Regions from separate parts of the Pseudoalteromonas xiamenensis genome, predicted to be linked through region 2. Evidence: predicted binding sites of a transcription regulator. Region 2 holds the regulator's gene; each other region holds the start of a gene.
What was found. The regulator sigma-54, encoded in region 2, starts transcription at its own class of promoters, with help from an activator protein. The targets are predictions, from matches to a motif close to GTTGGCACGNNNNTNGNNT.
Positions count from the first base shown of each region.

Region 1 (7,806 bases), 830 kb from region 2:
TTAACTTAAACACATTTTGATTCAAGGCCATTTTGCCTTTCACCGCAAACGCGTTATAAGCCTCTGCCGATTGGGCAAGCGTAATACCGTGCCACTGAGTAAGTTTCGCTAACGAGTCCCCTTTAACCTCTAACGCACCGTCGACCTTTTTACCACCCTGTGCAATTTGCCCCTCAAAATCGAGTGACAATGGCGCAGCATTCACGCTCGTTTTTACCAAGTAAGGCTGTCCTTCGATGAGTTTCGCGGGCGTTTCAAGTGTCGTCTCTAAACGTACTACTTCGTTTTTATACGTTACTTCACCATTAATTTGCATATTCTTGAACAAAGAAGGGAGTAAAACGGTGACATTGACGTTTTGTAACTGTTCTTTGCCACCCGTTACCCCGTCGAGATACGTTACGCTACCACCATAGATAGCCACTTCGCCAAGTGCGATATCCAACCCTTCCGGCAAGGTAGTTGCGCTTTGCCCAGCCGCAGCAGGTTCGCTGTTCGTTGCCGAAAACAATTGCCAGTTTGGCTTACCTGTCTTACTGGTTTCGAGCAAAATGGTCGGCTCTTGAATAACGAATCTATCCAACTCGATTTTACCGCTGAAAATAGACATCCAAGGGAGATGCAATGTCAGCGATTTCATGCTGACCATATTTTTGCCTGTCCCCTCAGGGAAATTCGCAAACTGAACGTCATTGAGTGCAATGTTTAAACTTGGGAAAATAGATAACGATGCGCCCCCTTGAATAGTCAATGTGCGGCCTGTTATGGCTTCAACTTCTTGGGTGACTTCTGCGACAATCGCATCGGTGGAGATAAGCTGTGGGATCACAATTGCCCCTGCAACAATGACAATGCCCACCCCAGCCAGTATTTTCATTCCTCTAGACATAGTTCCCTCACGTTTTTCGTTGCGGTTATTTGGTCATATTAGCGCCGCTATCAAATAAAATCATGTCAATTTCCTTTTTCGTTTATCGCTGTCCCGTGCATTTTCAATAAATTGTACAAATAAACTTCAAACGGACTTGGATATTCTCAATGCAAATTGCATCGAAAGGATTCTTCGGTATGATGCTCGCCCTTACATTGACGAGAATTTAGCTACACTTAATAGCTATCGCAAAATTCAGTTGGAGACTTTACCCAGCATGAAAAAGCTGCTTACTTCCCCTTCAAAAATGGCGCTACCTGAAATCGAAAGCGGTATTTATCAAAACATTTTAAAACAAGCGACTGACATTAGCCTGAATCTAATGGCAGTCAAAGTAACTAATCACCCAGAAGACTTTTTGGGTTGGTGTTTTGAGCTACTTGATGTGGCAAAGCGACGTATCAATTTTGATTTACTTGAAGATACCCAATTACCAACGGTAAAAAAACTGCAGGATTTACTGCAAAATGCGATTAGCTACTTACAGTTAAAATCACTACGTGTTGCGCCTTGGCCCGTGTTGATGATGTTTATCGACGGCAACAAGGAAGCATTAGCACTCGATGAGCAATTAGCACTGCTTACTCATATTGACGTATTACGCGAACAGAAGCTCGCGGATATGATTGTGGAAGATCGCCTCGTATTTACCGGTAAATACGCTGCAACACATGACACAAGTGCCTACCCGTTCGACTGTGAATGGTTTGCGGCAACAAAAAGTGCTAAAGGGTTTCATCAAGTCTTAGCTGATGTACCGTTTAGCTTTGATGAAGCACTCGCACACATTCCCCTTGAAGGTGAGGTAACTGAAGCACATTACCAAGCATTCATCGTTGCTTATTTGCAAGCCTTTAACGGCATTGACGATACCCCTACGCTTGCACCTGCAACACGCTTACTCGCCATGCGCAGACCGGACGTATTTACGCCAGTGATGGCAAGTAAGTTGGACACACTATGTATGGCACTTGGTGTTGCTCGATTATCGAACCGTGACTTTAGTCGCTATTGGGATGACATTGTCCAAACGATTCATGCGATGCCTTGGTTCAGACAAAGCCTTCCAGCGAATGAGTTAGAAACGACACTGACACGCTACAAGGCGCTACTCCCTTGTTGGTTCTATTACGTTGACGAAGATACGCCTGAGCAATCAAATTACTTTAAGGCCCTGAATAAGCCAAAAAGAACGAGTTCAGGTCGTGCGACTAATGGCACAAAATCGGTTAGACGAGGAAAAGAATCGGCGACCGTTTTAGTGGATAGAGCACTGGAAAATCCTGATTTACCCGCGTATCTGCAAGACAAGCGTGAATCGATTATTGCCGAAGTGGAAAAAGGTCGCTCTGTCGACGAAACCATTCAATTACTACGTACCATTTTTGGCTAATCCTCATTGCTCGAGCCTCATAGAGTACTCCATGTTTTATTGAGTACTCTATGAGATCTAACGGTTCTGCTTTTACTTTAATAACAACCTCCTTTTATTCAACGTTCTCTTTCTTTCAACGCCTAAAAGCGCTTTTTGATCATAACGTTATGATGCTCGGTACAAGTGCACTACTGTACATTTTTGCACCAAAAAAGTGCGTATCACTCCACCTCACTATCAGAGCTAGCTCATCAGAATAAATCATAAACTATTGTTATTATTGTTATTAATAAAGAAATTTAAATAAAAAATGGAGATTGGCTTGTCAGTTGCTATTACTTAGTCAGATACAATGAATGAGGTGACAACAATGACAACAAAAAAAATCGTGCTTGCAACGTGCGCCTTGCTCGCGCTCTCTAGTCAATCTGCTCTCGCTGGCGTGGAAGCCAACGTAGCGGCAAGCTCCAACTACTTTTGGCGAGGTATCACGCAAACCGGCGATAAAGCAGCCGTGAGCGGTGGACTCGACTACAGCCATGAAAGTGGTTTTTATGTCGGAACTTGGATGTCGACAATTGATTTCGGAGAAGAAGCAAGTGCAGGATATGAACTCGATGTATACGGTGGCTTTGCCTGGGAAAGCAATGGGATTGGCTATGATGTCGGCTACCTGTACTACGCTTACCCTGATGCAGCTGAAAACATTGATTTTGGCGAGATATACGGCTCAGTTACGTGGGAATGGTTAACGCTAAAAGCGTCGTACACCACGTTCGTCGATGAAGCATCGGCGCCAAGCGAAGACATGTTGTACCTTGAAGCTAATGCCTCATTTACCGTGCTCAACGAGACCACGTTAGATATTCACATTGCTCAGTCTAGTGGCGATACAATTAAAGATTGGTATGGTGAAGACGATAGCTACATGGATTACGGGATAAGCCTGACCAAAAGTGGCATCACACTCGGATTGAAAAAAGTCGACCTCAAGGCCGACGACGACATTAAAGTGTTTGCAAGTTACGGTGTAAGCTTCGAGCTGTAACGGGCATTCCTTTGATACTTGCTGCAAATCAGGGGCCTTTCGGCCCTTTATGCCTTTTCTTACTCAACGCTTAGCCAGTTACGGAACACTGTGACCTGTTGACGCTTGCCAAATCCGATACCATTGCTCTCGATTCAGCTCAATTGCTTTAGCCGCAACGGCGCTTTTCACTCGTTCTATGTTACCCGTTCCAAGCACAATACTTGGCGCACTTGGTAATGCCATAAGCCAAGCGTAAGCAACTTGATCTAGAGACTTTGCCCCAAGCTCCTCGCCCACTTGTGCCATGACGTCGCGAAGGCGACGTGCTTTTTCATCGTCATGACTGAAAAGACGACCGCCAGCGAGTGGTGACCACAACATGGGGTGCATCCCGAGCTGCTGACACTGATCTAATGTTCCATCATCCAACGCTTTCATTTCGTAGGGTGAGCATTCAATTTGATTGGTGACTAACGGGAAGTTTAACCGTGATTGCAGCAAGGCAATTTGCGATGGTGTAAAATTTGAGACCCCGAAGTGCAATACATCACCGTTTTGTTTGAGTGTGCTAAACGCATCCGCCATTTCATCTGCATTCATTAGATAATCTGGGCGATGGATCAACAGTACATCCAGCCTATCCGTACCGAAATGACGAAGTGACTGCTGCGCACTTGCAATGATGTGCGCTTTACTCGAGTCATAGTGATTCGCTTTTCCTGCCAACCCCTTGCTGGCGAATGCAGGGCGGATCCCACATTTGGTGATGATGCGAATTTGGTCGCGCAGCTTCGGAGCGGCTTTAAGTGCTTCACCAAATTTGGCTTCACATTCGTATTGACCATAGATATCGGCGTGGTCTGTATCGATAATCCCTTGCTCAATGCCTTGTTCAACAAATTCAATGCATTGTTGCGTGGAAAATTGCCAATCCAACAAGCGCCAAAAGCCAAGGACTAAGTCACCTATCGGTCTTATTGTTTTATTCATAACGTGATCTCTACTTTCGCCGCGACGGCTTTCGCTGTGGTCACTGCTTCTTCTACAGAATGTCCACGAGACAATGCAACCCCCATGCGACGAGTCCCTTTCACTTCAGGTTTGCCAAATAAACGTAAGTCAGTATTTGCAACACTCAACGCATCGTACACATTTCCGAACTGCAATTCGGTGGATTCACCTGTCACCAGAATAACACTTGATGCGGATGGGCCATGAAAGTGAATAGTAGGGATAGGCAAACCAAGTATGGCACGGACATGTAACGCAAATTCACTTAAGTCTTGCGAAATCAACGTCACCATTCCAGTGTCGTGTGGACGTGGAGATACTTCGCTAAAATAGACATCGTCATCTTTGACGAATAATTCCACACCAAACAAACCTCGCCCGCCCAGGGCCTCTGTAACTTTATGCGCAATTTCTTGACTGCGTGTCAGTGCACGCGGTGACATTGCTTGAGGCTGCCAACTTTGTTGGTAATCACCGTTTTCTTGATGGTGACCAATTGGCTCGCAAAAACTCGTGCCATCAACGTGGCGCACGGTGAGCAACGTAATTTCATAGTCAAAATCAACAAAGCCTTCCACTATGACACGGCCTTTTCCTGCTCGACCACCTTCTTGAGCGTATTGCCATGCTCGCGCTATGTCACTTTCCTGTTTAATTACACTTTGACCTTTACCCGATGAGCTCATTATCGGTTTCACTACGCAAGGCATGCCAATATCACGCACTGCTTGATCAAAATCATCAAAACTATCGACAAATTGATACGGTGATGTTGGCAAACCTAGTTCTTCTGCAGCAAGACGTCGGATCCCTTCACGATTCATTGTTAATTGTGCGGCTTTGGCTGTTGGTACTACCGTGAACCCCTGCGCTTCCAAAGAAACAAGTCTGTCCGTCGCTATCGCTTCAATTTCTGGCACAATGTAGTCAGGATTCTCTTGACGAATAATTGCCTCTAATCGCTCACCATCGAGCATGGATAACACATAACTGCGATCGGCTACCTGCATCGCTGGCGCGTTCTCGTAGCGGTCGAGCACCACCACTTCTGCGCCGAGTCGCTTAAATTCGATTACCACTTCTTTGCCAAGCTCGCCACCACCACACAGCAATACTTTGCATGCGGTATTCGAAAAAGGAGTTCCTAGCGCTTTGATTTTCATATTGGTTCCTTGGTAACTGGCGACACATTGCGCCGTAAAACGTTCTCTTATTCTATCGCAACTTGGCCTTGAGCAGGTGGATAATCAAGCAGTTGAAGCGTGAGTTCATCACCATCATTCAGTACATCAACCCCTTTTGGTGTGCCTGTAAGAACAATGTCACCGGGTTCTAATGTGAACGATTGGCTGATGTCACGCAGGAGTCTTTCCAATGGAAACAACATCAAGGCACTGTCTCCATGCTGCTTTAACTCTCCATTTTGCCAAAAACGGTATTCATATGAAGTGGATTTAGACAGTGAACAACGGTGGAATGCCGTAACAGGACAACTGCTGTCGTAGGCTTTCGCTCGTTCCCATGGATGCCCCTTAGCTTTTAACTCATTTTGTACCTCACGCAATGTTAAATCGAGTGCAAGGCCAACCCCTACAATACACTGCAACGGTGAAACCGTACCACGCGTTATTGTTTCACCAACAAGCAGCACCAATTCGGCTTCAAAGTGGTGTGCTCCGAGTTTTTTATTCAAAGTGAGGTTACGATCAAAACGGACAATCGATGTCTTCGGTTTAATAAATAAAATGGGGTTATCCGGTATTGGATTATCAAGTTCTTTTGCGTGTTCAACGTAGTTTCGACCGACACAAACGGCCTTGCCTATGGGCAAGTCAATCTTCGAGCCATCTGACCAAATATGTGAATACATTCACGCTCCTTTTACCAAAGAATTAAAAGACTGGTCTGCGCTGCGGTTTCTCGGTTGCCATGCGGGTACAAGCACGTTATAACTTTTGCAAGTCAATATTAAACAAGAGATAACCCATGCAGAATCATGCCAATGTACCACTAACTGACTTTATTGAATATCCGCAGAATGAAATGTTAGCACGCGCGCAGCGCTTTCTAGAAAACAGCCAGCGTCGTCATTCAATTCGCAGTTTTAGTGACCGCGATGTGCCAAAACCAATTATTGAAGCCTGCATAAAAACAGCTGGTCTTGCACCGAGTGGAGCTAACCATCAACCATGGCACTTTGTGGCCATTAACAGCCCAGAGGTGAAACAAAAGATCCGTGTTGCTGCAGAAAATTTAGAGCGCTCATTTTATGAAGGACGTGCAGGCGATGAATGGCTTAATGCGCTAAAACCATTAGGAACAGACGCCAATAAACCTTACTTAGAACATGCTCCGTGGCTCATTGCGATTTTTAGTCAGAAAAAAGGTGGGATACACGCAGAAGATGCGAACACGAACTACTATGTGCACGAGTCGGTGGGTATCGCGACTGGCTTTTTAATCCAAGCACTGCACAACGCCGGACTTGTGACCCTGACACACACACCAAAACCGATGTCTTTTTTAACCGAAATTTGTGGCCGTGATGCGGACAATGAACGTCCTTATATGCTTATTATTGCGGGTTACCCCGCTGAGGATGCAAGCGTGCCTGAACATGCCCTCGTGAAAAAGTCGCTTGAGGAAATCGCCACCTTTTTGTAGAAAGCCCTTACTAAATATCAAAACGCCACGTCAGAATACGTGGCGTTTTCAATAGAAAATGATGGAATGCTAGTAAATCGCGAGCTTGTCTTCTTTTGAAAGGCCACTAATGACCTCAACCTTGTCGCCAAACGCATCGCCCAATCGAATGTAACGACGGCTGAGTACACCATTATCAACCACTTGCACCATATCAAGCTGACCGTATTGCTTAACTAAGTGAGATGGAATAAGTAATGCGGGGCGTTGCTCTAGCTGATATTCAATTTGTGCATACATTCCTGGCACAACTGAGGGCAATAAACCCATGTCGAGCTTGACCAAAAAAGTACGCGCACTGCTGTCTGCTACAGGCACAATCTCACTAATGGTGGCATATTGAGTGAGTGATGTAGCAGGTACATATACTTTGAGCTTATCACCCACTTGCATATGAGCGGCTTGTTGTTCGCGTACGGCAGCTTGTACTTGAAGTTGCGCAGGATTATACAGTGACAGCAACGCCGTCCCCGGTGCAACGATGGTGCCTGGCTCGACAAGACGTTCTACGACCGTGCCTGAAATAGGCGCTTGAATTAGGCTAAATCCTAACGCAATTTCAGCGGCCGTCAGTTGCTGAGACAACGCGTTTTTTCTTGCGTTCAACTCATCCACTTTCGCACGCCATTCATCAACTTGATTAATGGCGACTAAGCCCTGCTCTAGCAAAGCTTGGCTGCGTTCTAGCTGTTTCTTTGCCTGTTGAAGTTGTGCGGTATTGGCATCTTGTTCCGCCTTCACTTGGGAAACCTGAGC
Region 1 is NZ_CP099917.1:2,530,584-2,538,389, reverse strand. Features, by position in the region: gene NI389_RS11800 (AsmA family protein) at 1-889, opposite strand, end outside; gene NI389_RS11795 (hypothetical protein) at 1,149-2,324, shown strand; gene NI389_RS11790 (TorF family putative porin) at 2,677-3,354, shown strand; gene NI389_RS11785 (aldo/keto reductase) at 3,433-4,326, opposite strand; gene purT (formate-dependent phosphoribosylglycinamide formyltransferase) at 4,323-5,510, opposite strand; gene NI389_RS11775 (fumarylacetoacetate hydrolase family protein) at 5,558-6,217, opposite strand; gene NI389_RS11770 (nitroreductase family protein) at 6,334-7,011, shown strand; gene NI389_RS11765 (efflux RND transporter periplasmic adaptor subunit) at 7,081-7,806, opposite strand, start outside.
Region 1: the regulator sigma-54 is predicted to act here: its motif matches at 2,623-2,641, upstream of NI389_RS11790 (TorF family putative porin).

Region 2 (7,806 bases):
CCTTCTTTGATCATTGGCCTGACTATTGTTGCGATGGGTTCATCAGCTCCTGAAATGATGGTAGCAGCTCAAGCTGCACTTGCTGGAAAAACAGATACAGCAGTCGGAAACGTGGTCGGTTCGAATATCACTAACGTTCTTTTAGTCCTCGGTGCTACGGCCTTAATTCGCCCTTTGGCGGTCAGCTCTGGCATTCTGAGACGTGAAATGCCAATTCTAATCATTGTTTCGCTCAGTGCTTGGTACATTTTCCATGATAATTATTTCAGCTTTCACGAAGCGGTCGTGCTTATGATAGGCTTTGTGATGTTTATCTTCGGTCTCATTTACATCACGAAAAACAACACCGACAACGAAGACCCTCTGGTAAGCGAAACGTGTGACGAAATTCCGGAGGGGGTCAAAACCTCTAAAGCGGTATTCTGGCTGATTATTGGTATGATTATGTTGCCGGTAAGTTCTGGATACTTAGTCGATGCGGCTGTGGATATTGCCAAATACTTTGGCATGAGCGATTTACTTATAGGGTTAACAATAATTGCGATTGGCACGAGTTTGCCAGAACTTGCAGCCTCCATCGCTGGTGCAATGAAAAATGAAGACGACCTCGCGCTTGGTAATATTATTGGTTCCAATATTTTTAATATTCTCGCCGTCCTCTCTATTGGTGGTTTGATTCACCCTGCAACCATTGATAGCGCAGTATCCAGCAGAGATATTTACGTCATGCTCGCAGCTGCATTGATTTTAGTCGTAATGAGCCTAAATATAAAAGGCATGCGACGTATAAACCGTTTAGAAGGCGGTGTATTGGTTGTTGCGTTTTTCGCATATCTTTATTTTATTATTTAGTTTTTGGGTAAGGCATGTCAGAAACCAACTTTATCTCAAGTGCACAACGCGTCATCGATATCGAACGACAAGCTATCTCGGAAATAAAACAGTATGTTGATGTCAACTTCGACACGGCATGCCAAACCATGTTTGATTGCCAAGGCAGGATCATTGTCGTCGGAATGGGAAAATCCGGTCATGTAGGTAATAAAATTGCTGCTACGCTTGCGTCAACGGGTACACCCGCTTTCTTTGTACACCCTGGTGAAGCGAGTCATGGCGACTTAGGCATGATCACTAAAGACGATGTTGTTTTGCTTATTTCCAACTCAGGAGAAACTAGCGAAATCCTCAACATAGTTCCTGTCATAAAACGAATAGGTGCATACATTATCGCTATGACAGGGAATGCCCAATCTTCGATGGCTAAGCTTGCTAATTGTCATATCCAAGTCACCGTTTCTCAAGAGGCGTGCCCATTAGGGCTCGCGCCTACTGCAAGTACAACCGCGACCCTCGTCATGGGCGACGCACTAGCCGTCGCTCTGCTCGAAGCAAGAGGTTTTACCGCGGATGATTTTGCGCTGTCACACCCTGGTGGAAGTCTGGGCCGCCGTTTACTTCTTACACTTGATGACATCATGCATAAAGAAACTCAGGTACCAAGAGTTGAACTTAATCAAACGGTCACAGCTGCCCTTTTTGAAATTTCAGCTAAAGGCCTCGGCATGACCTCTGTCGTCGATGGTTTTGGCCGCATGGTTGGGATTTTCACTGACGGCGATCTACGTCGTATTATTGAACAACGCATTGACATCCATTCGACCACGATTGAAAACGTCATGACACGAAAATGCACCACCGCGAATCCAGAAATGCTCGCTGCCGAAGCGCTAAATATCATGGAAAGAAAACGCATTAACGGTCTTATTGTCGTTGATAGTCAAAACCGTCCAATTGGTGCACTTAATATGCAAGATTTACTCAAAGCGGGAGTGCTTTAACCATGCAGTTTGCAGAACTATACCAACCTGTTAGCGATGTAGTGTTCAACAAAGCCAAGAAAATCAAATTACTAATCTGTGATATTGATGGTGTATTCTCAGATGGTCGCATCTATTTGGGTAATCATGGTGAAGAACTTAAAGCATTCAACACGAAAGATGGCTTCGGCATCAAAGCCTTGATCCAATCAGGCGTAGAAGTGGCTGTTATCACTGGTCGACATTCACAAATAGTTCAGCAACGCATGACTAGTTTAACCGTAAAGTATATTTATCAAGGTCAAGAAGACAAACTGATTGCTTATGCTGATTTGAAGGCAAAACTGGGGTTGGTCGATGACGAAATTGCTTATATAGGTGATGATTCGCCAGATATGCCAGTAATGGAAAAGGTTGGGTTTGCAGTTGCGGTAAATGATGCACATCCAATCATTCGGCATTTATCACATTACACAACATTGTTACCTGGTGGATATGGCGCAGTTAGAGAACTGACCGATTTAATTATGTTGAGTCAAAATAAGCCATTAGGTTATCAAGGAACCAGTGCATGAGTCATTCACGTGCCTTGCTGCTCGTCGTTTTTCTAGCGGTCATGGTGTGGCTTTGGGCCCCCTACCTATCAAACGAGCAAGCAGCTCAAGATGATAGACAAGATGTCCTAGCGCAGCCTGACTACATTGCCATGGACTTAAGACAGTCGATGTACAACAATGAAGGACAGCTGACTCATACAGTAAATGCGATAAAAGTTGAAATGTTTCAGGAGCTTGGCTTCTCTCACTTTCAATCGCCGACATTCACCTTGTATAACCAGCAACAGAATTGGCAACTCACAGCAAATGAAGCAACGCTGTATGAAAACAATACCCTAATTTTGGAAGGGGATGTTGTTGCCACAAATATGGACAACACGAGCATGATTAGCCACATAAACGCTGCTCATATTCGTGTTGATATAACGAATAAAAAAATGCTTTCGGAACAACCCGTTGTTGTGTCTGGTCCAAATTTAACGATCACCGGCCAAGGTTTATTGGCGGATCTCAAAACCGACACAATTGAACTTAATAACCATACACGAACGATTTACTATGAAAAATAAGCCTTTGATAACGCTGATCGCGGTTTTAATGAGCACATCGGTTTTTGCTGTGACAATGCCGCTTGAACCTGTGTCGATCGTCGCTGAAAAACAACTTGCACAGTTAAAGTCCAACATTGGTATTTTTGAAAAGAATGTTGAAATCGTTCATGGCAAGCGAAAAATTAAAGCGGACAGATTAGAAGTCCATCGTCGCGAAGAAATGGGCGAAAATGCAGAATTGCTCGTAGCGACAGGAAATCCAGCCGTATTCCAAGAAACTCAAGATGACGGCAGCATTTTGAAAGCGACGGCGAAAGAAGTTCGCTATGACGTCGCAAACCGCTTACTGACCATCAAAGGTGGGGCTGAAATCAGCCAAGCTGGTCAAAAAATTAATGCTGAAGTGATTGTCTATGACATGGAAAAACAGCTCATAAGTGCAGAGCGAGGCAATGAAAGCCAGTCGCGAGTACGTACCATCCTTGTGCCGGAACAAAAAGACAAAAGCAAGGAGCAAGGTAATCCATGAGTACGTTACGCGCAGAGTTCCTAGCAAAAAGTTATAAAGGAAGACAAGTCGTAAAGAACGTTGGCTTGAGTATCGAAGCAGGCAGCATTGTTGGCTTACTCGGTCCAAATGGCGCGGGGAAAACCACGACGTTTTACATGATTGTTGGATTGGTTCCAAGTGACAAGGGAACGATTCATATCGACGATCAAGATATCACTTTGTTACCAATGCATAGCCGAGCGCGGTTAGGCATTGGTTATTTACCGCAAGAATCGTCTATCTTTCGAAAACTAACCGTCTTTCAAAATTTGATGGCGATCCTTGAGACTCGTAAAGATCTCAACAAAGCAGGCCGAGAGCAAACCCTTAATGAACTACTTGATGAGTTTAATATTCAACACATTAGAGATAGTTTGGGTATGGCTTTATCCGGTGGTGAGCGTCGTCGAGTTGAAATTGCTCGCGCTTTGGCCGCTTCGCCAAAATTTATCCTTTTAGATGAGCCTTTTGCTGGCGTTGATCCCATTTCAGTGTTAGATATAAAGAAAATAATCGAACACCTAAAAAATCGTGGTATCGGCGTACTCATCACGGACCACAACGTAAGAGAAACATTAGATGTCTGTGAAAAGGCCTACATTGTTTCTCATGGTGAATTAATCGCGGCAGGTACTCCTGAATCCGTTTTGGCAAATCAAACCGTCCGCGATGTCTACCTAGGCGAACAATTCAGGCTATAGTTTACGTAGTACAGTCGCCTAATTGAATTGAACACTAGAGAAAGGATTGTTACAGATACATGAGGCAATCATTACAGCTCCGCATGGGGCAGCAACTGACAATGACGCCACAATTGCAGCAAGCAATACGCTTGTTGCAGTTGAGCACGCTAGATCTTCAGCAAGAAATTCAAGAAGCGCTGGACAGCAATCCCCTATTAGAAGTCGATGATCAGGAAAATTCCCCTGAAAATAACCAACAAGATGACGACTTCGATTATGCCTCATCTCAAGAATCCAGTTCATCAGAACCCTCCAATGACTTCGAAGAACAAGTCACTGACTATGAAATGGAATCCGGTGACGCACTAAATAAAGATACGGTCAGTGACGAACTGGCAATGGACGTCACTTGGGATGAATACATGAGTGCGGCTCCTGCAGCCTCTTCAGGACCAATGCCAGACGATGACATGGTCTATCAAGGCGAAACGACCGAAACGCTTCATGAATATCTAATGTGGCAACTTGAACTCACCCCATTTTCACCGACTGATCGTGCCATTGCTGTTGCCATTGTCGAGGCGGTAGATGAGTCTGGTACGCTCACCGTTTCAACACAAGACATCGTTGACAGTCTGAATGAAGGTAGCGATGAAGAAGAACCCATTGAGCTTGATGAAGTAGAAGCTGTATTAAAGCGAGTTCAACTCTTTGATCCTATTGGTATCGCAGCGAGAAGCTTACAAGAATGCCTCTGCATCCAACTAAACCAATATGATTCATCAACGCCTTGGTTAGCTGAGACAAAACAAATACTTAATGAACACATTGAGCTTTTAGCAAGTCGTGACTATCGCACTTTAATGAAAAAGACTAAGCTTAAAGAAAGTGATTTAAAAGAAGTCATGACGCTAATTCATAGCCTCAATCCTAAACCTGCAGCCTCAGTGATCCATGAAGAACCAGAGTACGTGGTACCAGATGTATCAGTGAAAAAGGTCAAAGGCCGTTGGGTTGTTGAATTAAATCCTGATTGCATGCCAAAGATCCGTGTTAACGATCAATACGCCGCAATGAGTCGTTCCGTTCGCTCTTCAAGTGATAGCCAGTTTATTCGCTCTCACCTACAAGAAGCCAAATGGTTTATTAAAAGTTTAGAAAGTCGCAATGAGACGCTAATGAAAGTGGCTAACTGTATCGTAAAACAGCAGCAAGCCTTTTTTGAACATGGCCCTGAAGCCATGCGTCCAATGGTGTTAAATGATGTCGCTGAAATGGTCGAAATGCACGAATCCACCATTTCACGTGTTACGACACAAAAATACATGCATACACCTCGCGGCATTTTTGAACTGAAATACTTCTTCTCAAGTCATGTTAGTACCGAAAACGGAGGTGAGTGCTCATCCACTGCGATACGAGCGCTCATTAAAAAGCTAATTGCCGCAGAAAATGCAGCTAAACCATTGAGTGATAGCAAAATTGCGGATATTTTAGCGGAACAAGGAATTCAAGTGGCGAGACGTACGATTGCAAAATATCGTGAGTCTTTGGCTATACCACCGTCAAATCAGCGTAAAAGCCTGATCTAAGACGTAAAACTCAAGAAGGAAAAATGCTTATGCAACTAAATCTAACTGGTCGTCACGTAGAAATTACCGATTCTTTAAGAGACTATGTAAACAGTAAGTTTGCGAAGCTGGAGCGACATTTTGATCACATCAATAATGTTCACGTTATATTAGATGTTGAAAAACTCACGCATAAAGCAGAAGCAACTCTACATGTAAATGGTGGGGAACTCTTTGCATCAACGGAACACCAGGACATGTACGCGGCCATCGATTTACTCTTGGATAAGTTGGACCGTCAAGTAATAAAACATAAAGAAAAGATGACTCGACACTAACAATGAAACTTAGCGAACTCATTTCAAAGGACTGCACGAAAGCTGCAGTCCTTTTTACTAGTAAAAAGCGCGTTCTAGAATATCTTAGTGAATTAGCACAACAGCAGCTTCCAGAAGTAGATCAACATGAAATCCTTGATGCACTTCTTGCGCGAGAAAAACTGGGAAGCACAGGAATTGGCAAAGGTGTTGCACTTCCGCATGGGCGTTTAACCGGTATAGAAAAACCGCTCGTCATGCTCCTTACGAACCAAGAAGCGATCGATTACGATGCAATAGACAATCGTCCCGTCGACGTATTTGTCGGACTGATCGTACCAGAAGGGGAACATCAATCACATCTAAAGACCTTAGCCACTATCGCTGATAAACTTAGGGACAAAGAATACTGTCGTCGTTTACGACATGCACAAACAGATGAAGAATTGTTTGAGGTACTGGATAGCTAAGTAGAGGTGGTAAAATGGAACTTATAATTATCAGTGGTCGCTCTGGATCCGGAAAATCAGTTGCATTAAGAGTCTTAGAAGACTTAGGGTTTTATTGCGTAGATAATATTCCTGTTAATTTATTGCCTTCTCTTGTGCGTATTTCTGCCGATAACTATGACAAAGTGGCAGTAAGCATTGACGTCCGTAACCTACCAAAAGAACAACAAGAATTTAATGAAATCTTCGAATACTTACCGCAGTTCGCTAAACCCACCTTATTTTATTTAGACAGTGATGATCATACGTTAATTCGCCGATTTTCTGAAACTCGTCGGCTTCACCCTCTTTCAATTAACAGTCTTCCACTGGATATGGCTATTGCGCAAGAGAAAGTATTATTAGATGTTATCATCAACCGAGCGGATGTTCTCATCGATACCACGGACATGAGCGTACATCAACTTGCGGAGACGATTAGAGAGAAAATATTAGGTAAGAAAGATAAAACGCTCATCATTACCTTTATGTCATTTGGCTTCAAACATGGTATTCCAAAAGAAGCGGATTACGTTTTTGATGCTCGTTTCTTGCCAAATCCGCATTGGGAGCCTGAATTAAAACCGTTAACCGGCCTCGACCAACCTGTAAAGGATTATCTCGCCAATCACAGTATTGTGCAAAAATTCACCTGGCAAATTCAGACGTTTGTACAAACTTGGCTGCCACATTTAGAGCGCAATAACCGCAGTTATCTCACCATTGCGATTGGATGCACGGGTGGCCAACATCGCTCCGTGTATCTTGCCCAAACGATTGGTGAAAGTTTTCAGACAATGCACAGTAACGTAAAAATTCGCCACAGAGAGCAACCCAATCATGCGAGTTGAGAACACGTTTTTAATTAAAAATAAACTAGGTTTACATGCGCGCGCCGCAACGGTTTTAGCGCAACTAGCCATGCAGTTCGATGCACAAATTACGCTGTATCAGGACGATAAAATCGCAGAAGGCGATAGTGTTCTCGCGTTGATGTTACTCGAAAGTAGTCAAGGCAAAGAAATTAAAGTCGTTTGTGAAGGACCCGATGCGGAACCTGCTTTGGATGCAATAGGGGAACTTATCGACGATCGTTTCCATGAATCTGAATAAGTTGCTGATTTTCTCCTTAAATCCGGCTTGGTAAGCGTGAGTTAATTCGTTACACTTATACTAGAGCTCCTTTTTGTGCTTAGCACATTCATTTAACCGTACAATCAAGGAACGCCTATGCCGGAAACCTTCGAGCAAGACTACACACTGCAGCAATTA
Region 2 is NZ_CP099917.1:1,701,326-1,709,131, forward strand. Features, by position in the region: gene NI389_RS07850 (calcium/sodium antiporter) at 1-852, shown strand, start outside; gene NI389_RS07855 (KpsF/GutQ family sugar-phosphate isomerase) at 867-1,838, shown strand; gene kdsC (3-deoxy-manno-octulosonate-8-phosphatase KdsC) at 1,841-2,392, shown strand; gene lptC (LPS export ABC transporter periplasmic protein LptC) at 2,389-2,943, shown strand; gene lptA (lipopolysaccharide transport periplasmic protein LptA) at 2,933-3,454, shown strand; gene lptB (LPS export ABC transporter ATP-binding protein) at 3,451-4,176, shown strand; gene NI389_RS07880 (RNA polymerase factor sigma-54) at 4,236-5,750, shown strand; gene hpf (ribosome hibernation promoting factor) at 5,780-6,067, shown strand; gene ptsN (PTS IIA-like nitrogen regulatory protein PtsN) at 6,070-6,516, shown strand; gene rapZ (RNase adapter RapZ) at 6,531-7,385, shown strand; gene NI389_RS07900 (HPr family phosphocarrier protein) at 7,375-7,647, shown strand; gene mgtE (magnesium transporter) at 7,765-7,806, shown strand, end outside.

Region 3 (7,806 bases), 1.8 Mb from region 2:
GTCATCTTGAAATATTGAGCGAGCTGAGGCGCTAAATAGACTCATTGCTGTCGAAATTAAATAATACATAATGAACACGTTTATCGTCATTAAAAGGCCTGCACTCACAAGCCAGTTCACCCCTAAGTAGACTAAGGAGTAGGCGAGTAACGCATGTAAGCAAAACCACAATACAACACCCACTGTAACGGCAAAGCAGAGCAAGCAAAAAGCAATAAGCAGTACACGCAAGTTGGCTTTCCACTTAGCTTGTAATGCACCAATCCCTTTTTTCAGGAGGTCTTGGTAAGCAGACGATGTGTCTTGTAGGCTATTTAATAACACATGCCAATTATCTTCACTGCCCCCCTGCGCAGACGCAGAGGGACGTTGTGTGTTTAGGGAGGTCTTTGTCGAGTTCATACTATTTTTTTCCCACAAGCAGTGTCGTTAATACACCAATAGTGAAAGCGACACCTGCGGTCGCAATGGGGTTTTCGCTCGCATAACGTTTCAATTCTGATTTGTTCCATTTCTTCTTCAGATCAGTGACTTGAGCATCAAAAGCTTGTTTTGAATGCTCACTCTTATCACGAATGGTTGTTTCTGCGTTGGCCGTTGTTTCGTGTAGTGCATCAACTGAATTGTGCAATGTTTTCGCTAGGTTATCTGAGACAGGGTGCTCGCCATTTGCACCATTACCTTTAGTTGGTTGAGTTGAAGTTGCCATGTTTCTTTCCTTATAACGAATGATTCTTCTCTTTGATAACTGCAAGATGGTTGCCATTTATTTTTTCATTTAAAACAATAGGATAGGTTTTTATGGAACGGTGAGCCAGTATGTTTTTCAGGTATCGTGTAAAAATTACCGACTAAAAATAACAAGGTAGTTTTGGATAGACTTCGTTATGAAATTCCGTTGTATTGTTTAAAGAGGGGGAAGTTAAGGATTTGAGCGTGATGAGTCTTGTTTCAATCTAGGAAGAACGCTACGGCGCTCGATGTCATCTACAAAAAAAGTGCGCATAGGCGCACTTAAAGGGTCTAAAGGGGAAATACTGAGCAACTTAGAACGTGTACTCTAAAGAAATTGAGGCAACATCGAGGTCAGGTTCAATATTCTCTTCAAGTTCGTAACGCAAGTACTCTAACCGCACGCCTAAATTTGAGGAAAGATCGAAACCGATGCCCGCGCCATAGAACCAGTCTCCACCGCTACTATTTGAGGAGATTCGCCCAAGTGCAGGGACATCTGCATAGAATTCACCATCCCACTCGAACCAGCCACCTTTTGCATATAGGCTTACGTAATCTGTAATTGGCGCGATAAAACGAGTACCGAGCGTAAATCCATCAAACTCCGCATAGTTGTCTATATCGCTTGCTTCATCGAAGTTTTCATAGCCAAGCTCGACACTCCAATACGGCGTGAGGTAAGTCCCAACGTACGCTTTGAGCATACTTGAATCGTCGTCAAACTCCATGTCTCGTTCTCTATCTTCCCATTGGAGAGAATATTGACCGTAGCCAATACCTGCGTAGACATCAAATTGTTCAACGGGCTTTTTATTTATGGCCGCGGTAGCGGAGAGAGAAAGTGGCGACTGAGATGAGTAGTAGTTTCGTCAATGATTTTTTCATAGTTTGTCCTTAGCGTTTACGAGAGAGAAGTGGGCAACATTGCCCACTTTTAGGTGATACGTCCGAATTATTCGCTTACGATTTCCAATTCATCGTTCACGCTGGTCACGTCAGATGCGTTCTTAGCAATCGTAATTGCAAGATCTTTTTCCGCTTCGCTTGCGACCGTACCGGTCAGAGTAACTTTACGGTTAACTACGTCGACATCAATATCGGTTCCGTCGACATCACCATCAAAAAGAAAACGTGTTTTAATGACCGTTGCGATCTTCGCGTCGGTGAAATCGGCACCTTTGTCATTTTTTTCCAATGCTTTCGTTTCCGTGTTGTTACTTTTTACAATCGTAAGGTCGTTTTTGACGTCTTTAACGCCATCAATGCCTACGATGAGTTCTTCAGCGAGTTTTTTCTCAACGCTGTTTTCTACTTTTCCGGTCAGAGTTACCACACCGTTTTTCACGTCCGTATTAATATCAAAGTTGTTCAACTCGCCGTTAAATAACAAGGTTGCTTCAGCTTTGCCATCAATCCATGCATCATTTGCTTCCTTTTCCCAGCTATTTTGTGCTGCAAAAACTGGAGCGGTCATTAAAGTTGTCGAAATTACACCTGCAATAATTAGCTTGTTCATAACTTACTCTCCTTTGAAGTTTGTTCGAGTTAACTATTGCAGACAGTGTGCCAAAATATAAGTTGTTGAAAAATAAATAAAAGTTGATTTTATTGTAATTGTTGAATGTGATTTGATGAGAATGGTAAGAAAAATATTCCGGTAAAAATTTCACTGTGGATATTCATTTTTAGTTAATGAAAAAATTACCGAGGTGTAATGGTTGCCATTGAAATATTTACCGAAGTATTAAATCATGATTTTTAAAAGTATATAAAATACAAAAGGTTATAATTTGGCCTGTAAATTGAAAGGAGTGATATGACTTGATTAAATAAAAGGAGCATTATAATGACACTTTCAAATTATAACTTTGAAGCAGTGAAATCACTTATTCGAGTTTTAAACAGTGGAATTGATTTTTACAAAAAAGCAGCAAGCGAAACGACAGACAATCGATATAACGATGTATTTTCGAGAATGATCACGGAAAAAGTAAGAGCTATAGCATTGCTACAACCTTTTGTCGTCGCGGACGAAGGCAGTATTGAAGAGGGCAATGCGCTTGCGGTAGAAATTCGTGAGTCTTACACTCACCTTATTGGCATGTTTAAAAAAGACAACATCCACCTTTACTTAAGTCAGCTAGAGGAACTTGAAGACAAAGTACTAGAAAAGGTGAATAAAGCGCTCGCTACAACAGTGCCTGCACCTTGTGAAGCAGCACTATATCAAATTAAAGAGCGCATGAAGCTATGTCATGACGAAATGCGTGCACTTGACGTTATCACACAATAGGAGGGAAGCGTTATGTTAAGCTGGGCAGTAACATTCTTAATTCTAGCATTAATCGCAGCGGCATTCGGGTTTGGTGGTATAGCAGGCGCAGCTGCAGGTATGGCAAAAATACTTTTCTTTATTTTTGTTGTTCTAACCGTAATTTCATTTATTTTTGGCCGAAGAAAAGTACCTTAAAGAGCTAAATTGAAAAAGGAAGCAATTGCTTCCTTTTTTATCGGATGCGATGTGGAGGAATATCGACTTTAACGAGTCGTTCGTTTTCTAAGTACAGCAAACCCTGGTAGACGGAATCACCATCAGAACAAAACTCAAAAACAAACTCGGCTTTAATTCCGGGTTTGCCCGTTCGGTTGATACCTAAACGAAATCGTTTCATCGCAACACTCAGTAGTTGGACGTTCAATGACTCGGCCTGACGCTCTGCGTGTACTTTTGCGGCGTCAGCAACGACGCGACTCATCCAGAATGAGGCAATCACTGCCGCCACTGCCATTATCATCCATAGTGTTATCATGCGTTAAATAACTTTCCTATTGCGCGCGAAAGCGTTTCGCTGCGACTTGGTGCTCTAAGAATGCTTAATACTTGGGGGCGAAGCGCTGGAATTGCAACCAAATCTGCAAATACACCTGCGAAAAAGTCACCTTCACCTACTTGCGCTGCGTTATCTAACAATGCATATAGTCGCTCAGGCAAGATAAATGTTTGCCATAATCTTCCCACTAAAATGAGCAAAATTTCTCTATCAGTTGCAAAAACGCTATCCAGTGTGTTGTCTACGCATTTTTCTAAAATACCTTTCGACGAAGAACCACTAATCGCTCTTAGACTATTGATCAACATTGCTTTATTCTGGTTTTCAAGTGCATCGTCAATGCTTTTCGACATTAACTCTGTGACGGAAACTGAAATCGCAACGTGTTCTAACATCGCTGCCAGCGTATTTTGAACTTCTCCAGGAAGTACCTGCCAGTGAGACTGCAAAAGTGCTTGGTTTTGTCCGTGCTCTAAACGCATCGCAAAATCCGCTAAGCCCTGTACCGCGAGTGTTTGCCAATCATGAATGAGTGGTGCATGGAAATAGTTTTCCACTGCTTCATAATACTGTGAGGCAGGACGTTTTATTTCTACTTTCATCAAGGCGTTGAATGCGGCTAGTTTGTTGGCATTCGGTGTAAATACATACGGATTGTTATCCAATTTACCATCCGCATCTTCGCTGGTAAGCTCTGTGCCAAGTGCCTCTAACACTAAATTCGCGAAATGATCACGTGTAGCCAAAACCAGCTTACTTTGTTCGTCAATCGGGAATTTTAAAAACCAGACATATGGGTCTTGCGTGGCATTTTTATCCCAGAATTGAATGGCTATGTGGGCATGGCCCATTAACGGGAAAGGATAGGGGCGTGCGCCAAGTTCTATTTGTGTAAATTCAGCTTTATCGAGTTTAGTGATACGTCGGCCGACGTCATAAGCACGCCATTGTGTGCCTGCCGCTTCTAAGAGTTCACCTAATGTCGAAATATTTGAATTCATTGTTTATTACCGTCTTTTGATTACTTACACCAAACTATCTTGGTCGTGTTGAATACGGCGGGAATTGCTCGAAGTCACAAAACATTCCCACGATGCCGCCTACTCTTATTATACTGGTTTCGCTGAGAATTTAGAATGTTGGGAAGTCTTCTTATTCAAGGTACAATTACACGCATGTTTAGTTAGATGGGGTTTACAATGCAAAATCGCTACGAATTAATCGCTGATTTGTTGGTTGCGCTGCAGCTCGCCATGCATGAAGAAAATCTGTGGCAAAGTGCTCCCTTGAGTCACAGTGCTTATAATTCTAGTGCACCCTTTTGCTGCGATACGATGACATTTGGGCAGTGGCTACAATTTGTTTTTATTCCCAAAATGAATGAACTCATCAAAAGTGAACAAGCATTACCCACTCAACTTTCACTACTCCCAATGCTTGAAGTGAGCTACCCAAATTCACAAAAACTGAGCAGTGTATACAGCGTGATTACGCGACTTGATACCCTATTTACAAAGTAGTAAACGAACTATGCAAGATGAATTAGAAATTTTGTACCAGGATGCGCATTTTGTTGCTATTAACAAGCCGTCTGGTTTATTAGTCCATCGATCATTCCTCGACAAACGAGAAACTCGTTTTGCAATGCAGATGCTTCGAGATCAAATTGGTCAACACGTGTTTCCTGTCCATCGTTTGGATAGACCAACGTCAGGCGTACTATTGTTTGCTCTAAGCTCGGAAGATGCTCGAGTCATCAATCAATTGTTTATCGAAGGAACTATTCAAAAACGTTACCTAGCATTAACGAGAGGTTTTGCACCAGAGGAAGTAACCCTCGATAAGCCACTAAAAGAAGAGTTGGACAAAATTGCAGATAAGTTCGCTCAGCAAGACAAAGAAGCTCAGCCTGCAGTTACGGATTTTCGCTGTTTATACCAAGCGTCGTTACCCATCCCACTGGGTAAATTTCCTACCGTCCGATATAGTCTCGTCGAGTGTTTTCCAAAAACAGGTCGAAAACATCAAATAAGGCGCCATCTTAAGCACTTAGCTCATCCAATTATTGGTGATGTAAATCATGGTGACAACACGCAAAATCATTTTTTCTATGATGAGTTTGGTGTACAACGTTTGATGTTATTTGCAACTCGACTTAGTTTTGTACATCCTTATACCAATGAACCGATTGTCATACGAGCAAATCTTGGTGAAGAGATGCTTAAAGTGTGTGAAAAATTAGGTTGGCCAACGACAGAAGAGGAATATCAATAATGGCACACGTCGCAATATTTGTGGGGAGTATGTACGGTAACGCAGAAGGTCTGGCGGAAAAGATCCAGTCGGTTTTAGTTACTGCAGGTCATGAAGTAAACGTTTACTCGTCTGCAACTATCGCCGATTTAACAGCAGCAAGCAATGCATTATTTGTCAGCTCAACGACGGGCCAAGGCGATATTCCGGACAACTTGCAACCACTGTTTTTACAAATGCAAAGTCAGTTTCCAATGATGACCGGCAAGTTATGCGGTGTCATAGCGCTTGGTGACAGCAGTTATGGCGATACCTACTGCGGAGCGGGGCGTCAAATTGACGCACTACTTCAGGAACTCAATGCGACATTGCCCGTAAAACGCCTTGATGTTGATGCTTGTGAGTATTTTGAACCATGGGAAGCTGCAGAAACTTGGGTCGCTGATTGGATAACGCACCTCAGTTAGCATAAAACGAGCAGTGATAGTGATGTGCTAGGTAGAATGTAAAAAGGCCCTCAACGGGCCTTTTTTAGGTTCTTTTTACATCGACTTTTAATTTCAATTTCTGGCCAGGTTGCAGGTACTTCTGACCATCTAAATTATTCCACTTCACAATTTCATCGACAGTGAGATTAAACTTACTCGCGATTCGCGCCAGAGAATCTCCACGACGCACTTTGTATGTGATCGTGCGGTTTACAGATTGCAAATTTTCTGACGGTTGTTGAGCTGCCTTGGTGTCTTTAAATACGGTGAGTTTTTGACCCAAACGCAATACTGCAGAGTCTCGTAATTTATTCCAACGCGCCAGCTCTTTCACTGTAACGTCGTACTCGCGGCTGATGTCCCAAAGCGTATCGCCACTTTTCACAACATGAGTCACTTTTTCTTGCATGACTTTGTTTGCGGCGACACGGACTGCGTTCGGTAAATGTTCACTTTGCAGAGCACCTTCGCTCAGCGGTACTAACAATTGCTGACCAATTCGGATGATATTGTTGTCGAGGTTATTTAGTTTCTGAATTGCACTCGGTGAAGTTGAAAACTTCTTCGCAATCACTGACAAACTATCACCTTTCGCTACTTGATAGTATTGCCAACGCAAACGGTCTTTAAGCTCGGTTTTGGCCAATTTTTCATTAAAGGCGTCCACTTTATCGATTGGAAGTAACAGGACGTGCGGGCCATCCGGATCCGTTGCCCAGCGATTGAACCCTGGGTTTAAGCGGTATAATTCTGTTAAAGAAACGTCTGCCATATCCGCTGCAAGCGCTAAATCAATTTGGCCACCTATATCGACAGTATCGACGACCTGTGCGTTGATTATCGGGTTCCACTTCACACTAAACTCGTCTTGTCGTCTTAGTAAATCTGACAAGGCTAGTAATTTGGGGACGTATGCCGTTGTTTCTCTTGGTAAATCTAAAGACCAGAAATCGGTCGGCAAGTGCTTTTTACGGTTTTTTCGGATAGCGTTAAGCAAACGGCCTTCGCCAGAATTGTATGCAGCAATCGCATTCAACCAGTCGCCTTCCAACGTTTTATGCAAATAGCTCAAATAGTCGAGCGCAGCACGAGTTGATTGCACAATGTCTCTACGCCCATCAAACCACCAATTTTGTTTCAATTGAAAACGCTCGCCTGTTACAGGCATAAATTGCCAAATACCAGATGCACTTGCGTGTGAAAAACCAAACGGGTCGAAAGCACTTTCGACGATTGGTAGCAGTGCTATTTCAATCGGCATTTCACGCTTTTCAACTTCTTCAACGATGAAATACAAATAAGGTTCTGCACGTTTTGCAATACGATCTAGGTACGCTTGGTGTGCTTGATAATAATTTCGTTCTGCAACAACTGGGCGATTTTGAGGTACAGGGATGGATAGCTGGTAGCGAATACGTTCCCACACGTCGTCAAATACTGGAGCGGGTTCCTCTTCTTCTGTAACTTCTTCCGATGCCATCAATGCATCCGACACATCC
Region 3 is NZ_CP099917.1:3,550,106-3,557,911, forward strand. Features, by position in the region: gene NI389_RS16590 (hypothetical protein) at 1-402, opposite strand, end outside; gene NI389_RS16595 (DUF883 domain-containing protein) at 404-709, opposite strand; partial or broken gene NI389_RS16600 (porin family protein) at 1,047-1,559, opposite strand; gene NI389_RS16605 (BON domain-containing protein) at 1,688-2,251, opposite strand; gene NI389_RS16610 (PA2169 family four-helix-bundle protein) at 2,582-3,028, shown strand; gene NI389_RS16615 (DUF1328 domain-containing protein) at 3,041-3,205, shown strand; gene NI389_RS16620 (DUF3301 domain-containing protein) at 3,243-3,545, opposite strand; gene NI389_RS16625 (DUF3549 family protein) at 3,542-4,567, opposite strand; gene NI389_RS16630 (YqcC family protein) at 4,766-5,086, shown strand; gene truC (tRNA pseudouridine(65) synthase TruC) at 5,097-5,840, shown strand; gene NI389_RS16640 (flavodoxin) at 5,840-6,286, shown strand; gene NI389_RS16645 (LysM peptidoglycan-binding domain-containing protein) at 6,351-7,806, opposite strand, start outside.
Region 3: the regulator sigma-54 is predicted to act here: its motif matches at 2,288-2,306, upstream of NI389_RS16605 (BON domain-containing protein).

Region 4 (7,806 bases), 300 kb from region 2:
AATTCCCGTGACTAACAACCAATGAAACCCACGGATAAATCCATCCCATACTTTTGTCATTAGAACCTCTATTTTTATCCTAAACAGCTTGAGCCTATCACAAGCACTATGCCATTCTCCCATAACTGGGATAAAGAGGGTATAAAATGAGTCGACAGCGTAAAGCAAATTACTTGGCTTTTTGGAAAGGCCAATTGGATATGTTACCGCTCAATTTGGCGGTTGTGCCTTGGGGGATTTTATGTGGTTCTTTGGCAGTGCAAAATGGCTTTTCGCCGTGGGAAGCACAGCTTATGTCGTTGCTTGTTTTTGCCGGGTCAGCACAGCTGGTTGCCATTGAACTCATCGCGAAGAATACGCCACTTATGACGCTGCTCATCACGGTCTTTATTATAAGTGCGCGTCATTTTCTCTATAGCCCAGCCACTCAAAGTGGCTTATCGGTGCGCCACAAGGTCAAACAAAAGCGCGATAGCCCAGCCACTCAAAGTGAGATTGCCTGTCGGTGTTGTCGCTGGAGCTTCGTGCTCACCGATGAGCTGTTTGCTTTTTCGCACCATCCGAGAGCGTATCAAACAAAAGCGCGATTAGTATACGCATTAAGTGCTGGTTTTAGCTTTTATGTTTTTTGGAATATTTGGACCTTTATCGGTGTTGTCGCTGGAAGCCTGTTACCTGACTTGACCCATTTAGGCCTCGATTTCGCGATTGCCGCCACCTTTATTGCGCTGGTGATCCCAAGTATCAAGAATTTGCCCACTCTTGCAACGGTCGTTACGGCCGGCATCAGTGCTACCTGGTTTAAGTCTTTGGGGCTAGAGCTATGGCTGGTTTTCGCTGCGCTCCTTAGCATGAGTGTAGGGTATGGATTAAGTAGAGGAAGCGTGAAATGATTTATACGTTATGTTTAATGGCAATGGTGACCTTTCTTACCCGCTATCTGTTTCTCCACAAACGTTTACCCTTTGAAATTGGTCCGAAAGGTCAGCGCTTTTTAAGTTTTAGCGCACCCGCGGTATTAACGGCCATTTGGGTTCCTATTGTGTTGCTGCCTGAGGGTGAACTCAATGTGCACTACTCGAATCCATACTTAATCGGTGCAATCGTCGCGGTAGCTGTCGCGTATAAAACACATAATATCTACGCTACCACCCTCCTTGGAATGGCAGCGTTTTACTGTTTCTTATAAGTTACAGAGACGCACTTAGTACAGCCTGGCTCACATCTAACGTGACGGTTTGATGCTCACCCAGTGCCGTCATGCCGTGACGTTCAAGCTGCGCGGTAATTTTCTCCACCGCTTCTGCTCCTACGCCATAATCAGCGAAGCGCGTTTTCATTTGTACGCGATGGAAGAAGCTTTCTGTCTCAGCAATGGCTTGTTCAATAGCCACATCTTCATTCGAGACATCTAAACCAAGTACACGCTGTGCATACTGCAACAGCTTTTCGCGCTTCGCCTCTTTTTGTGCAGCCATCATGCGCGGGAGTACAACAGCCAGCGTTTGTGCATGGTCAAGCCCATAAAGCGCAGTGATCTCATGTCCCAACATGTGTGTTGACCAGTCTTGTGGAACTCCAGCGCCTATGAGTCCATTCAGTGCCATTGTTGCGGCCCACATTACATTCGCACGCGTTTCATAGCTAACGTCATCGGCAAACAGCTTTGGACCTTCTTCAATCAATGTTTGCAGTAAGCCTTCTGCAAAACGATCTTGTACTTTTCCTTGTACTGGGTAAGTTAAGTACTGCTCCATAACGTGCACAAACGCATCAACAACACCATTCGTTAACTGGCGTGTTGGCAGGGATTCCATCACGGTTGGATCCAATACGGCAAATAACGGCTGAACAAAAGGCGATGCAAATGGCAATTTGTCGTGCGTGTCTAAATTGCTAACGACACTGAAGCTATTTGACTCTGAGCCAGTCGCTGGTAACGTTAATACAACACCAAGCGGCAGCGCAGTTGAAACTTGCGCACCTTTAGCCAAAATATCCCACGGTTCTCCCGCAAATTTTGCCGCGGCGGCAATAAACTTACTGCCATCAATCACCGAACCACCGCCAACCGCTAAGATAAAGTCATAACCTTCTTGCTTAATAAGCTCAACAGCTTTCATACAGGTTTGGTAACTAGGGTTTGGCTCAATACCTGAAAACTCACCCCAAGCATGGTCTTTAAGTGCTGCAACAACTTGATCGTACACACCATTACTTTTGATACTGCCCCCACCGTACGTCACAAGTACTTTTGCAGTTGCAGGAATCGCGTTTGCGATATGAGCAATTTGATCTTTGCCGAAATGAATTTGAGTCGGATTAACAAAACTGAAATTTAACATGTGAACTCCAAAGCAATTATCCTAAACGATGCATTAAGTTTACTGTGCAATAATAAATTAAACACTAGCTATAAAATAAATCACTTTTGCTATAGTGCAATAATAGGCTGCTTTTTTCAGCTATAATGGCGTTTTATATCGGAGGCGTATTATGTGGCAAGATATTGAAATCTTCCTCGCAATCGTGGAGCACGGTACATTAAGCCGAGCAGCGGAAGCGTTAGACTGCTCAACATCCTTTATCAGTCGCCACCTCAAGCAAATGGAATCGAGACTCGGGACTGCGTTATTCCAACGCTCTACGCGCAACGTTAAACTCACCGCGGCGGGAGCCGAATATGCCAAACGATTAAAAGCGATTTCCCTTGAACTACAAAACGCGACAGCCTTGCTACAAGGTGCACAACAAGAAATTAAAGGGCCTATCCGCATCACCGGAGCGGGCGAATTTGTATCAAATCAGGTGAGTCCTGTTTTAGCTCGCTTTGCGAAAGCGCACCCAGAAGTGAGTATTGAGCTCGATTTTAATAATCGCAATGTTGACCTAATCGAAGAAGGCTTCGATTTGGCCATTCGCTTCGGGCGTTTACAAGATTCTTCGCTGATTGCACGCAAGCTATCCGATCGGGTGATGACACTTGTCGCAACTCCTGAATATATCGCCTCACACCCAAAGCTAAACCACCCTGACGATCTGTTGGAACATGAATGTTTGGTCGCCATTAACCCCAAATGGCGATTTGTGGAAAACAATGAACCTTTTGAGGTGAAAGTCACGGGTCGCTGGCGAAGTAACCATCCACAAGCTATTCTGCATGCCTGCTTGAACAGTGTAGGCATTGCTCATTTGGCACAAGACATTGCTGGTAGTTATGTGGCCAATGGACAACTCAACTACTTACTTGAAGAGTATCAAATTAAAGACAATGCCTCTTGGCTTGTTTATCCACGTAAAGACTTTATGCCTTATCGGGTAAAATGCTTAATTGACTTTCTACTCGCGCATTTTAACCCCAGCTAAATCAGAAAGTTTGTCTATACTTGAACAAAATGGCTGAGGTGTGTCGTATGGGTTATTTTCGTTTCGTGCTGTTGAGTCTATTCGTCTTTTTATGTTCTATTGTGCAAGCCAAGATCCTCATTTTGAGTGACGATCCTGCGGATGAATTCTTATTTGTCCAAGAAGGCCCTAAAGACATCGCGAGCGATTCATACAGGCTGCTTTTTGATCACCTTAAACAGCTTGATTTTGATTTACAGATAGCGCCAATTGCGCGTGTTAATGCCATTTTAAGCGGCACAGAGCCAGTCTGTGCAATAAACCGTATAAAGACGACTGAGCGCGCCTTGTATCATCTCTATAGCTACCCGATACATCTTTATCCAAGTCATCGCTTATACTATTTTAAGAATCGAACGGTGCTCCCGGAGTCACTGTTTAATCATCGAGATGAATTAATTAACCTGCCAAGATTGATGAATCACTTTCCTCATGCCCGAATAGCGAAAGAAGCGAGCAAATCCTATGGCCCTATATTAGACGCCCAGTTTCAGTTACTCAGTGATGAGCAATTAATCACGCGAGCAGGCGGGGATGCATACGCAGCGATGGTCGCCATGTTTGAAAAACATCGTGTTGATTTTCTTGTTTCCTACCCAACCGTATTTAAACAGTACGCGCATGCGCCAAAAAACGAGGACATCCGATCGGTCAGTATTGCCAATCACCCTAGTTTCATTGCGGGACATATCGCCTGTTCACAAACTCCCCAATCTGAAGAAATCATTAAGTTAATCAATGAAACTCTGCTTCAACTTTATCCAAGCCATGAATTTTTGAATCTTCACCTCAACCACGTCCCGCCGAGCGAGCATGAAATACTTCGCCGCCGGATTTCTGACCTTTATTTAAATCGTCAAAACAACGCATAAACAGGTTGAAAAAGCATCAGCCTCAGTTATAAAATCGAACAAGATTATATCGCACACGATTTATTTGGTTATTTCTATGTCAGAATCTATTTATAAATTTCAAACAAACACGCTTCAAGGTCAGCCTTATCCGCTGTCACAACTTGAAGGTAAAGTCGTGCTCATCGTCAACACGGCGAGTAAATGCGGCTTAACGCCACAGTATGAGGGCTTGCAACAACTGCATGAAAAATATCACGACAAAGGCTTAGTGATTTTAGGTTTTCCCTGCAATCAATTTGGACAGCAAGAACCAGGTAGCCCAGAAAGCATTCAGCAAGGATGTTTGATCAATTACGGCGTAAGCTTTCCTATGATGGAGAAAATAGATGTAAATGGTAAAGATGCACACCCGCTCTATCAATATTTAAAAACAAAACAATCTGGACTATTTGGTAGTGCAATAAAGTGGAACTTTACTAAATTTCTCGTTAACCGCTCGGGCAATCCGGTAAAACGATTTGCACCAACTACGAAGCCAGATGCAATTGAAAAAGAAATCGAGAAATTATTGTCGTGAGCAATGAAGAAGACAAGTTGCTGTTAAAAAACCAATTATGTTTTAGTCTTTATGCAGCGTCTCGCGCGGTAACGAGGTTATATCAGCCATCTCTCAGCGCGTTGGGGTTGACGTACCCACAATACATTGTGATGCTCATTTTGTGGGAAAAAGATCAGCAATTAGTAGGTGAAATTGGCAAAGCGGCTCAGTTAAACACAAATACACTCACACCGCTGCTAAAGCGGCTTGAAGCGAATGGTTTGATTACGCGTCAACGCCTTCAAACTGACGAACGACGCTGTATTATTCAGTTAACGGACGAAGGATTTGCACTCAAAGAGCAGTGTCAGTGCTTGCCTACACAGTTATTGGCGCAAAGCCGCTTTTCACTCGAAAAGGCTCTACAGCTGAAAGACTTGCTCGATGAATTTCTTGAGATTACATCTCAAGAGTGAAAAAGAGGCTTCTGCCTCTTTTTCAAAATTCACGTTAAAAACTAGTAATCGTCATCTAAATAGTCAAAGTCATCTTCGCCTAAGTTCTTGCGTAAACGCTTTTGCTCTAGATAATCATCGAGTCTTTTCTTGATTTTTCGCTTATGTTTGTCCTGTTGATTACGGCCACTATCGCCTAAATCGTCACTGACAAAACCTTCATCTTCAAGCGCATCATAAGAAAATGTTTTACCCACAATCCACTCCAAATAGGTGTTAAATATCTGCTCGAAGCCCGTCAATAAACACACACATGCACATCAACGGTCTACAGATGTCTAAATAGCTGCTAATTTGAATTCTGAAAAGTGAGTCTTTTTTATCGTTTTAAAAAATTATTTTTATTGATGGTGAGCAAATCGCCATTTTCACTAATTTTTAGTCAATTTATGTATTCAACTCTCTCTTGTCTTTTATAAATTTAACGCTATCCATTTGTTTTTATTGAAATTTAAATATTGGCATTGAATTTGATTAATCTTCCATAACTGAAAAGACAGGAAGACTCAAAAATGAAAAAAATTGCTTTAATCGGAACATTATTAATCAGCGCTAGTACTGTCGCACATGAGAACAGCTTCAACATCAGTAGCGATAACTGTGAAGTTGAATTTCAAAATGACGTCAGAATTTCAGATCAAAATATTACGATAGAGAATAAAGCAAACAACAAGATCTCTATTTCTCGCAAAGGTGAGGTTTATGTTCAAGGTGAACGAGTGGATTTAACCGCAGCTCAGCGACAAGCTGCTAGCCGCTATAGTGATAACCTAAGAGCTGAATTACCTAAAGTGGCAGAGATAGCGCTAGATGCTGTAAAAATAGCGGGGGTTGCACTGGAAGAAGTGGGTACTGCGTTAGATATGGATTCACTTAAAGACATGCACGAAATCATGGACGAGCTATCTGTTGAAGTAAAAAACACTTTTTATCAACAAAATGACTTTGTTATGGGCGAAAAAACGTTTAATGAATTTGGCGATCAGTTTAGTGACAAATTTGAATCACGTTTAGAGGATGCCATTCAAAGTACGATGTTCCAATCTGTAGGCAGCCTTTTAGTTACGCTTGGTAGTGAAATGATTAGCTCTGGTGGAAACATGGATGAATTTGGTGAACGAATGGACCGTATGGGCAAAAACATTGATGAGAAAGTGGAGAAACAGGCCAAAGTCATCGAAGCACGAGCTGATAAGTTATGTGGTAATTTTGCGGCGTTAGCAGAGCAGGAAAACACGTTAACGGCGGAAGTTCCAGCGCTTGCAGACTATAAACTATTTACGTACAAAACGAAGATCTAACTCTTCAAACCAATTTATTTATCCCATTGGGCCAGCTAACGCTGGCTTTTTTATTTTTAGGTTGCAAAAAATCCCGTCAATGCCCTCCTGCTTGTGAAGTCGATAGCCAACTGTATAGTGAATTTTTTCTACAGTTTTGATGCGACTTCTAAAACTCCGACTAATTCGATTTATTCAAATTACTAGTATAAGTTAGTTATTAGGGATGAATATCCACCAACAATTAAGCTGTTTTCTCAAAATAAACATTGCTATATAAGGATTACTAACGGATTTTATTGAACGTTTGCACGCACTATCACAAAAAGCAAAACAGGTTTCTACAAGCTTACAAACTGAAGAAGCTACAAAAAATGCTCTTGTTATGCCATTTCTCCATACTGTTTTAGGCTATGACGTATTTGACCCGAATGAAGTTATACCAGAGTTTACAGCTGATGTCGGAACCAAAAAAGGGGAAAAGGTTGATTATGCACTCATGAAGAATAGCGAAATCCAGATTCTTATCGAATGTAAAAAATATAAAGAAAGTCTCTCGGTGAACATGCTGCTCAACTGTTTAGATATTTTTCTGTTACAAATGCACGGATTGCTATTTTAACCAACGGCATCCAGTACCAGTTTTACACTGATTTAGATGCCCCCAATAAGATGGATGAAAAACCGTTCCTAACTCTAGATCTCGAGAATATCGATGAGCATTTAGTACCTGAGGTAAAGAAACTTACAAAAACATCATTTGATGTAGAATCTATAGTCGGTGCTGCTGGAGAGCTAAAGTATTTAAACCAAATAAAGCGTGTTCTTCATGAACAATTTCAAGATCCTGAAGAAGATATCGTTAAACTACTAACATCCAAAGTTTATGATGGTGTTCAAACCGCAAAGGTTAAGGCCCAGTTTTTGGAAATTACCAAAAAAGCTATGAAGCAATTTTTGAATGTATGCTATCGATAATATTGATGATATTTACAATTATTCAGAGCAGCTTTTAAACGCTTTAACTTATACCATTCCGCATAAAGATTAAATCAACTTTATCCATTCACGACTACACATGTTCTTCACTCGATCCGGTATTGAAATAAATTGATTCCAAGCTTTTGAAACTTCATCAACGATCTCGTCATAGCCCGAAAACACTCTATTGGATAAACCGTGTTGTCGCATCCAACTCCATATTTGTTCTGCAG
Region 4 is NZ_CP099917.1:1,996,968-2,004,773, forward strand. Features, by position in the region: gene NI389_RS09290 (cytochrome b/b6 domain-containing protein) at 1-60, opposite strand, end outside; gene NI389_RS09295 (AzlC family ABC transporter permease) at 147-893, shown strand; gene NI389_RS09300 (AzlD domain-containing protein) at 890-1,189, shown strand; gene NI389_RS09305 (iron-containing alcohol dehydrogenase) at 1,191-2,345, opposite strand; gene NI389_RS09310 (LysR family transcriptional regulator) at 2,497-3,366, shown strand; gene NI389_RS09315 (hypothetical protein) at 3,414-4,277, shown strand; gene NI389_RS09320 (glutathione peroxidase) at 4,354-4,836, shown strand; gene NI389_RS09325 (MarR family winged helix-turn-helix transcriptional regulator) at 4,833-5,273, shown strand; gene NI389_RS09330 (PA3496 family putative envelope integrity protein) at 5,315-5,509, opposite strand; gene NI389_RS09335 (YggN family protein) at 5,825-6,613, shown strand; gene NI389_RS09340 (hypothetical protein) at 6,900-7,214, shown strand; gene NI389_RS09345 (hypothetical protein) at 7,265-7,570, shown strand; one part of gene NI389_RS09350 (IS630 family transposase) at 7,640-7,806, opposite strand, start outside.
Region 4: the regulator sigma-54 is predicted to act here: its motif matches at 5,770-5,788, upstream of NI389_RS09335 (YggN family protein).